3 regions of the Pseudarthrobacter linnaei genome follow, and region 1 is predicted to be linked to each of the others. Evidence: riboswitches for the same ligand, from Rfam matches in the RefSeq annotation. Region 1 holds a riboswitch; each other region holds the start of a gene.
The links. Region 1 has a riboswitch for S-adenosylmethionine ahead of ACZYZ3_RS10755 (bifunctional o-acetylhomoserine/o-acetylserine sulfhydrylase). Riboswitches for the same ligand answer to the same signal wherever they lie in the genome.
Positions count from the first base shown of each region.

Region 2: linked by a shared signal. The riboswitch ahead of ACZYZ3_RS07295 (DUF1737 domain-containing protein) and the one ahead of ACZYZ3_RS10755 (bifunctional o-acetylhomoserine/o-acetylserine sulfhydrylase) in region 1 are both predicted to bind S-adenosylmethionine.
Region 3: linked by a shared signal. The riboswitch ahead of ACZYZ3_RS19035 (cobalamin-independent methionine synthase II family protein) and the one ahead of ACZYZ3_RS10755 (bifunctional o-acetylhomoserine/o-acetylserine sulfhydrylase) in region 1 are both predicted to bind S-adenosylmethionine.

Region 1 is NZ_JBVAYX010000009.1:113,240-118,382, reverse strand. Features, by position in the region: gene ACZYZ3_RS10775 (phenylacetate--CoA ligase family protein) at 1-1,155, shown strand, start outside; gene ACZYZ3_RS10770 (histidine phosphatase family protein) at 1,166-1,846, opposite strand; gene ACZYZ3_RS10765 (CPBP family intramembrane glutamic endopeptidase) at 1,911-2,693, shown strand; gene ACZYZ3_RS10760 (VOC family protein) at 2,843-3,481, opposite strand; SAM riboswitch class IV at 3,687-3,802, shown strand; gene ACZYZ3_RS10755 (bifunctional o-acetylhomoserine/o-acetylserine sulfhydrylase) at 3,867-5,143, shown strand, end outside.
Region 2 is NZ_JBVAYX010000005.1:173,358-178,500, forward strand. Features, by position in the region: gene cls (cardiolipin synthase) at 1-293, opposite strand, end outside; gene ACZYZ3_RS07290 (aminodeoxychorismate lyase) at 387-1,349, shown strand; SAM riboswitch class IV at 1,497-1,611, shown strand; gene ACZYZ3_RS07295 (DUF1737 domain-containing protein) at 1,625-1,927, shown strand; gene ACZYZ3_RS07300 (rhodanese-like domain-containing protein) at 1,924-2,355, shown strand; gene ACZYZ3_RS07305 (O-succinylhomoserine sulfhydrylase) at 2,352-3,560, shown strand; gene ACZYZ3_RS07310 (glutamate--cysteine ligase 2) at 3,579-4,772, opposite strand; gene ACZYZ3_RS07315 (UDP-N-acetylglucosamine 1-carboxyvinyltransferase) at 4,895-5,143, opposite strand, start outside.
Region 3 is NZ_JBVAYX010000038.1:15,364-20,506, forward strand. Features, by position in the region: gene fbaA (class II fructose-bisphosphate aldolase) at 1-390, shown strand, start outside; gene ACZYZ3_RS19025 (DUF3151 domain-containing protein) at 393-821, shown strand; gene ACZYZ3_RS19030 (uracil-DNA glycosylase family protein) at 961-1,593, opposite strand; gene ACZYZ3_RS19035 (cobalamin-independent methionine synthase II family protein) at 1,765-2,973, opposite strand; SAM riboswitch class I at 2,985-3,091, opposite strand; gene ACZYZ3_RS19040 (adenylosuccinate synthase) at 3,377-4,666, shown strand; gene ACZYZ3_RS19045 (CoA-binding protein) at 4,842-5,143, opposite strand, start outside.

The sequences.
Region 1 (5,143 bases):
GACTGGGTCACCGACCCCGCCGTTACCCGCGCCGGGGTCGAGGCGTTCATCGCCGATCCGTCCCTGGTCGGAACGCCGTTCCTGGGCCGGTATTTCGTCTGCACCACGTCGGGCACCACCGGGCACCCCGGGATCTTCGTGCACGACCCGCGTTCCCTGGCGGTCTCCCAGTCCTTTATCCTCCGCGTCGACCTGGCCTGGCTGTCTCCGGCCGAGCTGCTGGCGATGGCCCGCCGCGGGCTGCGCTGGGCGGCTGTGGTGGGCACGGGCGGACACTACGCCGGGGCGGGCTGGGTGCAATGGCAGCGCCGGCGCAGCGGGTGGCGGCGGCGGGCGTTCCGGGCGTTCCCGGTGCAGCAGCCGCTGGCGCGGCTCGTGGCAGCCCTGAACGACTACGACCCCTCGGCCGTCACCGGCTACCCGAGTGCCCTCGCGCTGCTCGCCGAGGAGCAGGTGGCCGGCCGGCTCCACCTGAAACCGGTAGTGGTGGAGCTCGCCGGCGAATCCTGCGGCCCGGACGTGCGGGCCCGCATCGCGGAGGCGTTCGGCGCTGCCGTCCACGATGCCTACGCGGCCTCCGAGTTCACCCCGCTGGCATTCGACTGCGCCCGCGGCTGGCTGCACGTCAACAGTGACTGGGCCATCCTGGAACCGGTCGGGGCCGACTACTCACCCACACCGCCGGGGGAGCCGTCCCACACCGCGCTGCTCACCAACCTCGCCAACCGCGTGCAGCCGATCATCCGCTACGACCTCGGCGACTCGGTGCTGGCGAAGACCGGCCCGTGCGGGTGCGGCAGCCCGCTGCCGGCCATCCGGGTCGCGGGCCGCCGTGACGATGTCCTGCGGCTGCTGGGCGCCGACGGCACCACGGTCCGGGTCCTGCCGCTCGCCATCGGATCGGTGGTCAACGAAACGCCAGGACTGCACCGCGGCCAGCTTGTCCAGACAGGTCCGGCGACCCTCCGGCTCCGGCTCGAACCGGAACCCGGTGCCGATGCCGCGGCGGTGTGGCATGCGGCGTCCGGCAGGCTGCTGGAGTACCTTGCCGGGTTGGAACTGGGGAATGTCGACGTCGTCCGCGCGGAAGAACCGCCGGAACAAAGCGGCCTGAGCGGGAAGTTCCGGCAGGTGATCGCCCGGGTCCCGGAATGAGCCGCGGCTGCTAGAAGAACATCGGCGGGGCGTCCAGCACCGTCTCATCGATGCGCCGGGCCTCCCACTGGCTGAACGGCTTGTCCAGCTCGTACTTGCCCTCCCCGGTGCGGTACAGGGTGCGGACCTCGGCGTTGTCCGGGTTGTTGAGCGACTCGAAGTACTCCACGGACCAGTGGAACCATCGCATGCAGAACAGCCGCATGGTGAGCCCATGGGTGACAAACAGTGCGTTGGGGGCGTATCCGGGCCTGGACCAGTGCCGGTACAGGGTCTCCATAAAGGAGGAGATCCGGTCATAGACATCCGAGCCGGACTCGCCTTCGCGGAAGCGGTAGAAGAAGTGGCCGTAGGCGTTACGGAGTTCCTTCTGGTCCTCGATCTCACCGGCGATCTGGAAGTTGGCCCAGTCCTGCTCACGGAGCCGCGGCTCCTCGATCACCCGCTCCACCAGCGCACCGAGGTTGAGCGCCTCCAGGGTCTGGTAGGCCCGCAGGTAGGGGGAGACGTACACGCACACCGGGCGGCCGTCGAGCAACCGCCGGACCTGCTCGCCGGCGGCCCGGGCCTGTTCCACGCCGAGGTCGGTCAACGGAATCCGGTAATCGGGCACCCGGTTGTAGATCGAGGTGTCGGCGTTGGCCGCGGACTGGCCGTGCCGGATCATGATGATTTTCCCGGGCGCACTCATAAACCCCAGCATAGGCGGCAAGCCGGGCAAGACCGGGCAAGCCAAGACCGGGCAAGATAGGAACATGCTCGTTCCCTCCCGCCGCCGTCTGCGCTTAGAAGTCTGGATCGTCCTGGGCCTGTCCCTGGGGCAGTCCGCTGTGTACTCGGTCGTCCAGTTGCTGGACAAGATGACCCGGGCGCCGCTGGCGGAGGGCACCTCCACCCTGAACCGGTCGCAAAGCAACCGCGAATACTTCGATCTCACCTACCAGCTGCTGGACATCTTCTTCGCTCTGGTGCCGGTGGTCCTGGCGCTCTATTTCCTCACCGACCACCGGACGTCAAGCCTGTCCGGAGGCGGCAGCCGCGGCGTCACGGCGTTCCAGAAACTGGGCCTCAATTTCGCCCGCCCCGGCCGGGACCTGCTGCAGGGGTTCGGGCTGGCGGCGCTGATCGGCATCCCGTCCCTGGGCCTGTACGCCGCGGGCCGGGCGCTGGGCATCACGACGGCGATCATCCCCAGCGCGCTGGATTCCTACTGGTGGACGGTCCCGGTGCTGGTCCTCTCCGCGATCCGGCACGGGATAGTGGAGGAAGTGATCGTGGTGGGTTACCTGCTGGACCGGCTCCCTAAGCTCGGCTGGAGCCTGCCGCTGGCGATCTTAGCCAGTTCGATGCTGCGCGGCAGTTACCACCTCTACCAGGGCTTCGGGCCGTTCATCGGCAACGCCATCATGGGCGTCATCTTCGCGCTCGTCTACATCAAGACCCGGCGCCTGATGCCGCTGGTGATTGCGCACGCCGTGCTGGACGTCGTCGCGTTCGTCGGCTTCAGCCTGTTCGGGAAGTCCATCGGCCTCGGATGACCCCGCGCACACCACAAAACCACACACCAACCCTAAAAGCCGGGAGCACGTCCAGCTCAGCCCGGGGCCGGGGCGGCGTTAAAAAGTATCGGCCGCCATCGGTGGGTGACGTCATTGGCACCCGCTGATGGCGGCCGAAGTGTGGGGCGTTAGATGGTGACGGCTCCGGAGGCCGTTTCAAAGGTGACGGAGAGGATGCCGGGCGTCCCGCGGGGAGCGAGCCAGTTCACGGCCACGTCTTCCAGCGGCTTCTCGACCGGGACACCGAGCCATTCGGTGACACGCCCTGCCGAGCCGGCGATCGTGAGGGCGGACATCTTGACGTTGCTCTCGTAGGCTTTCGACGGGTGGAGGTCCGGATCGCCTTCCCATTTGAGCATGTAGGGGACCTGGGGGTCGGCGATGAGCCCGAGGATGCCGATCTGTTTCCAGACCAGTTCTCGGCCGTCCGGGAACTTGCGGTTGCCGTTGACGGCGGCGCGGCCGAGCCGCTCCTCGAACGGGGCGAGGTCGTCAACTTCGACGCACCAGCCCATCCAGCCGCCGCCTGCTTCGGAGCGGGCGCGGACGGCCTGGCCGAAGGGGGCCTTGTCGGACGCGGGGTGGTTCAGGACCTCCACGACCTCGACATATTTGTGTCCCGCGAGCGGGATGATCATGTTGCGGGTCCCGAATCTGGGGTGTACTCCGCCCTTCACGGCTTCGACGCCGAGGGCAGACGCAATTCGTTCGGTGGTGGCAGCTAGGCCATCTTGTTCACAGGCGTAAGAGACGTGATCCATGCGCATGCCCTCATCTTGACACTTTGTGATGCGGCTCTCAGCTTAGGCTGCCCTAACCATGATGGGATGTCCTTTTGGGGGTTTCTCCGCCGGGTATCGGTCCGCGTCACCCCGGCGAACGGCAGGGCTCTCTTGTCCCCGCGGGCCGTGCAACTTCATGTTCATGTCACAAAGGTATCCACAGCCGGAACGGGTTCCTAGACTGGGGGCAGGTCATGAGTGCCAGCGCACAGCCCCGGCTTGCTGGCCGGCAACCCTCGTCACGCGGTGGGGTGCCCCGGGTGAAGACCTGGCCGACCGGCACCCGCCGGACGGCAAGCGCGGCGCCAGTGCAGCCCCGGTCCAATGGGCCCGGGGGATGCCTGGGCCCGGTCCCTTGAGGAGTGTCCCAATGTCCAGCGCCTGGTCCTTTGAAACCCGTCAGATCCACGCCGGCCAGGAGCCGGACAGCGCCACCGGCGCCCGCTCACTGCCGATCTACCAGACGACGTCGTTCGTCTTCCCCAGCGCCGAAAGCGCCGCTAACCGCTTCGCCCTTGCCGAACTGGCTCCCATCTACACCCGGATCGGCAACCCCACCCAGGACGCCGTCGAACAGCGGGTGGCCAGCCTGGAGGGCGGACTCGCGGCGCTGCTGCTGAGCTCCGGCATGGCCGCGGAGACCTTGGCGATCATGAACGTCGCCGAGGCCGGCGACCATGTGGTGGCCAGCCCCAGCCTCTATGGCGGCACGTATAACCTGCTGGCGCACACCCTGAAGAAATTCGGCATCTCCGTCACCTTCGTCGAGGATCCGGACAACCTGGCCCAGTGGCGCGACGCGGTGCAGCCCAACACCAAGCTGTTCTTCGGCGAAGTGGTCTCCAACCCCCGCCAGGACGTGCTGGACATCGAGGGCATCTCGCAGGTGGCACACGAGGCCGGGATCCCGCTGATAGTGGACAACACGCTCTCCACCCCCTTCCTCATCCGGCCTATCGAGTGGGGGGCGGACATTGTGGTGCATTCCGCCACCAAGTACCTTGGTGGCCACGGCGCCGCGATCGCGGGCGTGATCGTGGATTCCGGCAACTTCGACTTCGGCAAGGACCCGGAGCGTTTCCCCGGCTTCAACACCCCGGACCCCACCTACAACGGCCTGGTCTACGCCCGCGACCTCGGCAAGGACGGCGCCCTCGGCGCCAACCTCTCCTACATCCTCAAGGCGCGCGTCCAGCTGCTGCGCGACCTCGGCTCGGCGGTGTCCCCGTTCAACGCCTTCCTCATCGCCCAGGGCATCGAGACCCTGAGCCTGAGGATGGAGCGGCACGTCGCCAACGCCATCAAGGTGGCCGGCTGGCTTGAGGCCAGGGACGACGTCGAATCCGTCGCCTATGCAGGGCTGCCGTCCAGCCCCTGGTACGAGCGCGGCCGCAAGTATGGCCCGAAGGGGACTGGCGCCATCGTTTCCTTCAACATCGCGGGGGGAGCCGAGTCGGGCAAGCGCTTCGTCGACGCCCTGGAACTGCACTCGCACGTGGCCAACATCGGCGACGTGCGCTCCCTCGTCATCCACCCGGCGTCGACCACCCACAGCCAGCTGTCCCCCGAACAGCAGACCGTCGCCGGCGTGAACCCCGGCCTGGTCCGGCTCTCCGTGGGCCTGGAGCACATCGACGACATCCTCGC
Region 2 (5,143 bases), on a different contig from region 1:
TAGCGGCTTTCCAGCATCGCCAGGTCGGAGGCGCCGGCGCGTACCCGGGTGCTCACGGCGTCCTGCTGTGCCCGGCGCTTGCGGGAGAGCCGGAAATTGCCGAAGAGCAGGAAGAGGACCAGGCCCACGGCCGGGACGAAGAAGATGATCAGCAGCCAGGCCATGGCCGTGGTGGGGCGCCGGTTTCCGGGGATGATGCCGAGTGCCAGCACCCGGATGGCGAGGTCAACGACGGTGAGGATCAGGATCACCCAGGAGGGCAGGGATTCCGCCAGGGAAAATGGCCACAACACAGACGAACCCCTCAAGCTCCAGACCCGCGGAACAGTTCCGGAACGGGCAACCGTCAAATCCTATCCCGCAGCCCGCCGCACTAAGCTGAAGCCATGACTTCTCCTGCTGCCGTCCCCGCCCCCGTCCCGGTGCTGGTGTTCCTGGATCCCGCGTTCGACGGCGGTCGGCTGGCCGACGCCACGAGGCCGCAGCTGATGGCGACGGACCAGGGCGCCACCCGCGGCGACGGTGTTTTCGAGTCGCTGCTGGCCGTGGGCGGGCAGCCCCGCAAGCTCCAGGCGCACCTGGACCGGCTGGCCGGGTCCGCCCGGCTGCTGGAGCTGGACATCCCGGCCGAGGACGCCTGGCGCCGGGCCATCACGACGGCGACCAGCGAATACCGGCGCCGGCACGTGCCGGCCGCCGCAAGTGTCGGGGACGACGAACTCGTGGTCAAGCTCCTCGTAACCCGCGGCGTCGAAGGTGCGCCCGGGCCCACCTGCTGGGTCCAGGCCTCCGCCCCCGGGCCCGCCGGGAGGCGCCAGCGCGACACCGGGATCGACGTCATTCTGCTGGACCGCGGCTACGACAGCGACATCGGGGAACGGGCCCCGTGGCTGCTCCTGGGCGCCAAGACCCTGTCCTACGCCGTCAACATGGCCGCGCTTCGCTACGCCCGCGCCCAGGGCGCGGACGACGTCATCTTCACCTCCGCGGACGGCCAGGTCCTGGAGGGTCCGACGTCGACCGTGCTGCTCGCCCACCTGGAGACCACCGACGACGGCGCCGGCGGGGTCCGCACCGTCCGGCGGCTCATCACGCCCCAGCTCGACAGCGGGATCCTGCCCGGCACCTCGCAGGGCGCCTTGTTCACCGCGGCCAAGGCCGCGGGCTGGGAGCTGGGCTACGGCCCGCTGGAGCCCCGCGACCTGTACGACGCCGATGCCGTGTGGCTAATCTCCAGCATCCGGCTGCTGGCGCCCGTCAACCACATCGACGGCAAGGAAATCGGCACGCCGGAGCTGCGCCGGCAGCTCACGGCGGAGCTCAACGCGCTGTACGCCACGATCGAGTAGCCCGTTACCGAAACAACGCGGGGTCAGCTAGCGCCCATCCGGGGCGCCGGGATGGGCCGTAGCTGACCCCGCGTTGCTTGAAGGACCGTTACTTAACATGACGGCCGCGGCGGTGCTGCCGGCGTTGCAGGTGTTACGTTTTTGGTGAGTAATGAGAACCGGCGCCAAGCCCTGACTGGCCGGTCGGCAACCCTCCCTTTCGCGGCGGGGTGCCTCAGGTGAATACTCGGCAATCGACCCATTCGAGCTGCAAGCGTGAAAGAAGGAGATCCGTCGTGCCTGACGCTTCCGCCCCCGCTGTCCCCGCAACAGCACCCGCCCCCGCAGTCCACGGTGCCGCCGGGGAGAAACTGGCATACCGCCTGTTCACGGGCCCCGATGACCGCGCCTTCTGCGAGCGCGTCTCGGCCGCCCTCGCCGAGGGCTATGTGCTGCACGGCGGCCCGGCCGCCACGTCCAACGGCGGCCGCGTCATCGTGGCGCAGGCCGTGGTGCTGCCGGCCGCGGTCGCCAGCGCCGACGCCGCCGTCGCCAATGCCGTGGATGATCTCGAGTTCGACGGCGGGGGCCACGCGTGAGCTACGCCGGGGACCTCAGCCCGCAGGAGGCCTGGGCCAAGCTGGAGGACGGCGCCATTCTGGTGGACGTCCGTACCGAGGGCGAATGGGCTCACATCGGCATCCCGGACACCGCGGCCGCGGGCATCAAGCGCAATGACCCGCTCTTCATCCAGTGGAACCTGGCCGGCGGCATCCCCAATGCGCGCTTCATAGAACAGCTAACGCTGCAGCTGAAACAACAGGCGCCCGGCGGCAGCACCGAACTGGTCTTCCTGTGCCGTTCGGGCGCCCGGTCCGTGGCCGCGGCGACGGCGGCGACGGAGGCCGGGTTCATGTCCTACAACGTCCTTGAGGGCTTCGAGGGCGAGCCGGACCGCCACGGCGAACGCACCGTCAACGGCTGGAAGAACCGCGGCCTGCCCACCACCTCGGAAAGCACTAAGTGACCTTCAACCCTGACGCCGCCGGCTGGAGCGCCGACACCCAGGCCGTCCGCGGCGGACTCGACCGCACCGCCTTCCAGGAAACGTCCGAACCGGTCTTCCTGAACTCCGGCTTCGTGTACGAATCCGCGGCCGCCGCGGAGCGCGCCTTCACCGGCGAGGACGAGCGCTTCGTCTACTCCCGCTACGGCAACCCCTCGGTGGCCACCTTCCAGGAACGGCTCCGGCTGCTCGAGGGCACCGAGGCATGCTTCGCCACCGCCTCGGGCATGTCCGCGGTCTTCACCGCCCTCGGCGCCCTGCTGGCCGCCGGCGACCGGGTGGTCGCGGCCCGTTCGCTGTTCGGATCCTGCTTCGTGATCCTCAACGAAATTCTTCCCCGCTGGGGCGTCGAGACGGTCTTTGTGGACGGCCCGGACCTGGAGCAGTGGCGGTCCGCGCTGTCCGAACCGACCACGGCCGTCTTCTTCGAGTCGCCGTCGAACCCAATGCAGGAAATTGTGGATATCGCCGCCGTGAGCGACCTGGCGCACGCCGCCGGGGCGACGGTCGTCGTCGACAATGTCTTTGCCACCCCCCTGCTGCAGCGCTGCGGGGAGCTCGGCGCGGACGTGGTCGTGTATTCGGGGACCAAACACATCGACGGCCAGGGCCGGGTGCTCGGCGGCGCGATCCTGGGCACCAAGGAGTTCATCGAGGGTCCCGTCAAGCAGCTCATGCGCCACACCGGCCCGGCGCTCTCCGCGTTCAACGCCTGGGTGCTGACCAAGGGGCTGGAGACCATGGCCCTGCGCGTGAACCATTCCTCCGCCTCCGCGCTGCAGCTTGCCGAATGGCTGGAGGAGCAGCCCGCGGTCAGCTGGGTCAGGTACCCGCTGCTGCCGTCCCACCCGCAGTACGAACTGGCCGCCCGGCAAATGAAGGCCGGCGGCACCGTGCTGACCTTCGAGCTCTCCCCGTCCGCCGGGCGTTCAGCGAGAGAGGCTGCGTTCGCGCTGCTCGACGCGCTGCGGATCATCGATATCTCGAACAACCTGGGCGATTCGAAGTCGCTCATCACCCACCCCGCCACCACAACGCACCGCGCCATGGGGCCCGGAGGCCGGGCGGCGATCGGGCTTAGTGACGGGGTGGTGCGCCTCTCCGTGGGCCTCGAGGACCTCGAGGACCTGACCCGCGACCTCGGCCAGGGGCTCAAGCAGGTTTAGGGCTGTTACGGTCCGCGGTCAGGGTCGGCCGCGGCGGACCCTGCCCAGGGATGAGCCCTGGGCCGCCGGGTCCCCGGTTATGGTTCCCTGCATGGTCACGTCGACGGCCCGTTCGACGACGGCGGCCAGCCCGCCTGCGGGAAACGGCTCCCGCTGCAGCTGCGACCCTGTGCCCTCCGCCAGGATTCGGCCGACGCCCGCCCGCACCAGGTCCAGCTCACCCTGCTCCTCCAGCACGGGGGCCACAAAGTCCACCAGCGCGTGGACCACCTCCGCGGCGGGGGCCGGGGTGAAGGTTCCGAAGTCCAGCAACTGCCCGCCGAGTCCGCAGTTGCTGGCCTGCCACGCAGCCATCCGCAGCAGCAGCGTCGGCACCGGGGCGGGATCGACGCCGTCGTTCCATTCCCGGGACGCCGACTCGACGAGCGCGCGCACAAGCACGGCGATCAGCGCCGCGTCCTCGGCGCGCAGGCAGACATCGGCGACCCGGATCTCCACGGTGGGATGCTGCCGGCACAGCCGCGCGTCGAAGTAGATCATCCCTTCGTCCATCAGGACGCCGCTTTCGATCAGCCGCGTCACCACCCGCCGGTAGACCGGCAGGCTGCCGAAGATCATCGTGGGGCCGGAGCCCGGCCACCGGTTCCAGGCCTGCGTGCGGTAGCTTTCGAACCCGGTCTCCGCGCCGTTCCAGTAGGGCGAGTTCGCGCTGAGCGCGATCAGCACGGCGAGCTTGTCGCGGATCCGGTCCATCACCGCCACGCCTTCCTCCGGAGACTCCACGAAGGTATGGACGTGCAGGCCGCAGGTCAGCTGGTTCCGGACCGTGAGTCCGAAGCGTTCCTGCATGGTCAGATAGCGCTGATTCGGCGTCAGGTGGGTGGCGGCGCGGTGCGGGGAGGTGGCGAGCGCGGCGACGCGGCCGCCGTGCACCCGGGCGGCGCGGTCCGCGAGTGCCCGGCCCTGATTGAGCTGCCGGAGCAGTTCGGTGTGGTCCAGGCACGGCCGCGTCTGGGTTTCGATCTGTTCCAGTTTGAGTTCGTGGCTGAAATCGGTGCCCACGCCGGCGTCATGCAGCCGTGCCGGGTCAACCGCGCCCGCGTCCTGCTTCGGCGGGACCAGGCTGGGCAGCATGACCTCGGCGAGGGCGAGCAGCAAACCCGTTTCGGGGTCCACTATCAGCAGTTCTTCCTCCACGCCGAAGGTGCGCATGGTTCTATTGTGCGACAGGATCCGCCGAAACGCTCTACCCAACGCGGGGTCACACCGCGCCCATGCAGGGCCTCAGGATGGGCGCGGAGTGACCCCGCGTTGCCTGGATTTGTCCGGAGGATTCACTCCTGGAAGTACTCGATCTTCGCGCCGATGGTGTTGAGCCGCTCGGCCAGGTCCTCGTAGCCGCGCTCGATCACGTAGATGTTGCGCAGTTCCGAAACGCCGCGGGCCGCGAGCATCGCCAGCAGCAGGCAGGCAGCGGGGCGGAGTGCCGGCGGGCAGCCCACCTCGGCCGCACGCCATTTGGTGGGTCCCTTGACATAGATCCGGTGCGGATCCAGCAGCTGCACCTGGGCGCCGAGTTTGTT
Region 3 (5,143 bases), on a different contig from region 1:
GTGCACGGCGTCTACAAGCCCGGCGGCGTCAAGCTCCGCCCGGAGATCCTCAAGGACATCCAGGAGCAGGTCGGCGCCAAGATCGGCAAGGCCAACCCGTTCGACCTGGTCTTCCACGGCGGCTCCGGGTCCTCCGAAAAGGAGATCGCCGACGCCGTCTCCTACGGTGTGATCAAAATGAACATCGACACCGACACCCAGTACGCCTTCACCCGGCCCGTGGCGGACCACATGTTCCGCAACTACGACGGCGTGCTCAAGGTCGATGGCGAAGTCGGCAACAAGAAGCTGTACGACCCGCGCGTCTGGGGCGCCTCCGCCGAGGCCGGCCTCGCGGCCCGCGTGGTCGAGGCTGCCCAGCAGCTCGGCTCCACCGGCAGGACGTTCTAGGCATGTCGGAGGATTTCCGCCGGAACCTGATGGGTCCCGAGCCCACGCTCCTGCCCGCCGAAACCGAGGTCTACGCGGCGCTGGACGCGGGCCAGGAAGCCCTGGACCTGGTGGAAAAGCACCCGACGTCCTCGCTGCTGTGGGCCGTGCTGGCCGAGGAAGCGTGGAGCGAGGGCCGGACCATCGATTCCTACGCCTACTCCCGTGTCGGCTACCACCGCGGCCTGGATTCGCTGCGCCGCAACGGCTGGCGCGGCGTCGGGCCCATCCCGTGGGAACACGAACCGAACCGCGGCTTCCTCCGGGCCCTGTATTCCCTGGGCCGGGCGTCCGCTGCGATCGGCGAGGCCGAGGAACTGGAGCGGATCGAGAAGTTCCTCAAGGACTCGGACCCCGCCGCCAAGGCAGCCATCGAAGCCGAAAAGCGCTAACCGCCAACAACAACGCGGGGTCACTTACGGCCCATTCCGCACACCGGGATGGGCGGGAAGTGACCCCGCGTTGTTTGTTAAAGTCCGACGGCGGGCGTCCACCAGTTGGGTGGGCGCCCGCCGTTGTCGTTTCGGAGAACTAGCTGGGCTTGGCCAGACCGGTGCGGGCCATGGCGTCCGCGTAGACGGCGCCCATCTCTTCAAGGTACTGCTCCTGGCGGGCCGGCGTGCCGGCGAAGGCGCGGCCGCTGAGCGAGCGGACCTTGTAGGTCTTGAGGCCGCGGCGCCAGATCATGGGCACCTCGGTCTTGAGGAGCAGGTTCGCGAGGCGGTTGGCTTCGGTGCCGTGCGCCACAATCACTGAGGCGCGGGGTACGACGGCGAGGAATTTCAGCAGAGGCTTCAGGCCTGCGGAAATCTGGTCCGGCGTGAACTTGCCGTTGGGCTCGCCTGGCACGTACCAGGGGTGGACGTTCCAGGGCATGACGTACTCGGGCCGCAGGCCGAGCTTCCACTGGACGCCGAGCAGGCGGGTGGCAGCTTCCTCGTCACCGGCGGTGATGAAACCCGACTCGTCCTCGGTTCCGATGTTGGAGAAGAGGCTGATGATCCGGCATTCGTCGACGTCGTGCAGCGGGTCCACGTACGGGACGTTCATGCCAGCTTTGGTTGCCTGCAGCGTGTCGCACAGTTCGTTGACTGCTGCAACGCTAGGTTCGTAGCGGCGGCTCAGAAGCTGTTCGCGTGAATTTTCAGTGGCCAAGGCTGTCATATATTGCTGAGTCTCCTGCGGGATTGGTAAAGCTGCCAGACCGTACGCGGCATGCCGGGTACCGGGGCATGACAAGTACGGTGTGGTTTGAAAATGTGGTGTGGACCGATTCCTGGTCGATCCTTATTAGTCTATCAAGCCCTGCGAAATGACGTTTCTGCCCAGACCCGGTCACCAGAGCCGCGCGGTGGCCCGGCGGGCGCCTTCCCCCAGGGATTCCAGCTTGGCAAAGGCGATTTGCGGGTGCACCCGTCCGCCGAGACCGCAGTCTGTGGAAGCAATCACATTTTCCCGGCCCACCAGCTGGGCAAAGCGTACGATCCGGTCCGCCACCAGGTCCGGGTGCTCGACGACGTTGGTGGCGTGGGAGACGACGCCGGGGATGATCACTTTTCCGTCGGGGAGCTGGGTGTCCTCCCAGACGCGCCACTCGTGCTCGTGGCGGACATTGGCGGCCTCGAAGGAGTAGCCGCCGGCATTGACCTGCAGTACGGAGCCGAGGATGTCCGCGAAGGGGATGTCCGTGGTGTGCGGGCCGTGCCAGGAACCCCAGCAGACGTGCAGACGGATCTGCTCCTGGGGGAGGCCGCGCAGGGCCCAATTGGTGGCTTCAACCCTGAGCTGGATGAATTTGAGATAATCCGCCAGAGCCGGTTCCGGGTTGATCTGGTCCCAGCTTTCGGCCAGCGACGGATCGTCGAGCTGGACCGTGAGTCCGGCGTCGACGATGGCCTTGTACTCCTCGCGCATGGCGTCCGCGCAGGCGTAGAGGAGTTCCTCATCGGTCTTGTAGTACTCGTTGGCGACGCGGGCGCAGGAGCCGGGGGAGAGGGAAGCGACGAAGCCCTCGGCCAGTCCGGCGGCGGCCAAGCCGGTTTTGAGGTTGGCGATATCCGAGCCCACGAGGGCCTGCCCGGTGTAGCTCAGCGGGCCGGCAATCTTTGGCTGCGTGACACTCTTGCGGTGGGCCAGGATCCCGGAGAACGGATCGTTGTAGGCCTCATTGAACTTCTGCCGGTCGCGCCGGTCCGGGAAGGAGGTCAGCACGATGTGGCCCGGCGTGGAGCGGTGCACCGCGGCGTCAGCCCAGCGGTCGACGTCCGTCGGCTCAAGGCCGCCGAGCCGGCTGAAGGAGTAGTTCCACCATGCGCCGTAGTCCACCGGGCCGGACATCGTATGCCCGTATTCGCCGTCGTTGGGGATGTCGATGCCGAGGTTTTTCTGGTGCTGGACGATGTCCACCACGGAGGTTTCCAGCAGATCCAGGAACTCGGGGGTGACGCCGTCTGCTTCCTTGGCCTCGTTCGCGGCGATGAGCTCGGGGGTGCGGGGCAGGGATCCGGCGTGCGTGGCGCGGATATGGTCGGTGTTCTGGCGCATGGGGCGCTTCCTTTCCATCGGTCCTGGCGGTAGCACCCTTTGCCGCCACAAGGCCGTGGCCGGGACAGGGTTGCTGCGGCGTCAATGGTCCAGGTCCCTCGGCCGCTCGGGATGGTCAGCTCTCACTTAATTCCACCCGGCCTGCCGGCGCAAGTGCGTGCGCCGAAGTTCCGCGGGCTGGACGCCGGGCCGCGGGCAGCGGCCGGCGGGAAGTCCATTGGATGGTCAAATGAACTGCCGCGACCGTGATCGGCTAAACTTGGGTGGTAAGAGCCCCGGACTCTGGCGTTGATGGTAAGAGCACAGCGGTAGATTCGGGGCATTCTCATGAACGGCGCTGAGCTCCGGTGACCACCCAGGTGAGTCACGCGGACTTCGGCCCGAACGAATGGGGGAGGATCCCATGCCAGCAATCGTGATCGTCGGAGCCCAATGGGGCGACGAAGGCAAAGGTAAGGCCACTGACCTGCTTGGTGGCCGAGTCGACTACGTCGTCAAGCCCAACGGCGGCAACAATGCCGGGCACACCGTCGTCGTAGGCGGTGAGAAGTATGAGCTCAAGCTCCTTCCGGCCGGCATCCTGAGCCCCAACGCGGTTCCGATCATCGGTAACGGCTGCGTGGTGAACCTCGAGGCGCTGTTCCAGGAGATCGACGGACTCGAAGCCCGCGGCGCCGACACCTCCAAGCTGCGTGTCTCCGCCAACGCCCACCTCGTGGCGCCCTACCACCAGGTCCTGGACAAGGTCACCGAGCGTTTCCTCGGCTCCCGCGCCATCGGCACCACCGGCCGCGGCATCGGCCCGGCTTACATGGACAAGGTGGCCCGCCTCGGCATCCGCGTCCAGGACGTCTTTGACGCCTCGATCCTGCGCCAGAAGGTCGAAGGGTCGCTGCGGCAGAAGAACGAGCTTCTGGTCAAGGTCTACAACCGCCGCGACATCGAGGTGGATGAGATCGTGGAGTACTTCCTGTCCTTCGCCGAGCGGCTCCGCCCGCTGGTCATCGACAGCACCTATGTCCTGAACACCGCCCTGGACGAGGGCAAGGTGGTCCTCATGGAGGGCGGCCAGGCCACCTTCCTGGACGTCGACCACGGCACCTACCCCTTCGTGACCTCCTCGAACCCGACGGCCGGCGGCGCCTCCGTGGGCTCGGGTATCGGCCCCACCCGCATCTCGCGCTCCATCGGCATCATCAAGGCGTACACCACCCGGGTGGGCGCAGGCCCCTTCCCCACGGAGCTGTTCGACGAGATGGGCATGTACCTGCAGAAGACGGGCGGGGAGTTCGGTGTCAACACCGGCCGGCCGCGCCGCTGCGGCTGGTACGACGCCGTGCTGGCGCGCCACGCCTCGCGCGTCAACGGGTTCACGGACTACTTCGTCACCAAGCTGGACGTGCTCACGGGCATAGAGCAGATCCCGGTCTGCGTGGCCTACGACGTCGACGGTGTCCGGCACGATGAGATGCCGATGACGCAGACCGAGTTCCACCACGCCAAGCCGATCTTTGAGTACTTCGAAGGCTGGACCGAGGACATCACCGGCGCCCGCACCCTGGAGGACCTCCCCGAGAACGCCAAGAACTACGTGCTGGCCCTCGAGAAGCTCTCCGGCACGCGCTTCTCCGCGATCGGCGTCGGCCCGGACCGCGACCAGACCATCGTGATCAACGATTTGATCAACGACTGACGCATCAGAAGCTGACGCACGACGGCGGCGGGTCACCTGAAAAGGTGACCCGCCGCCGTCGTTAAGCCGTCCCGCCGCAGTCCATCCGGGTCGCGGGTAAGGTGCGGGCTCGCCGTTTCGTTACGGCGAGCCCGCACGTTTGCCGCGAGTTCGGTAGCCGAACCCGCGGGAGGCGTTAGGCCAGGACCTGCCGCTTGGAGGAAATGACCCCGGTGTCGAAGCCGGCCAGGTGCAGGCCGCCGTGGAACCGGGCATGCTCAATCTTCACGCAGCGGTCCATCACGACGTCGAGCCCGGCAGCTTCCGCTTCCTTCGCGACGTCCTCGTGCCAGGAGCCGAGCTGCAGCCAGAGCGTCTTGGCGCCGGCGGCGATGGCCTCGTCCAGGACACCCGGCAGGTCATCGTGCTTGCGGAACACGTCCACGATGTCCGGACTCTCCGGCAGGTCCGCCAGTGAGGCGTACGTCGGCTCGCCCA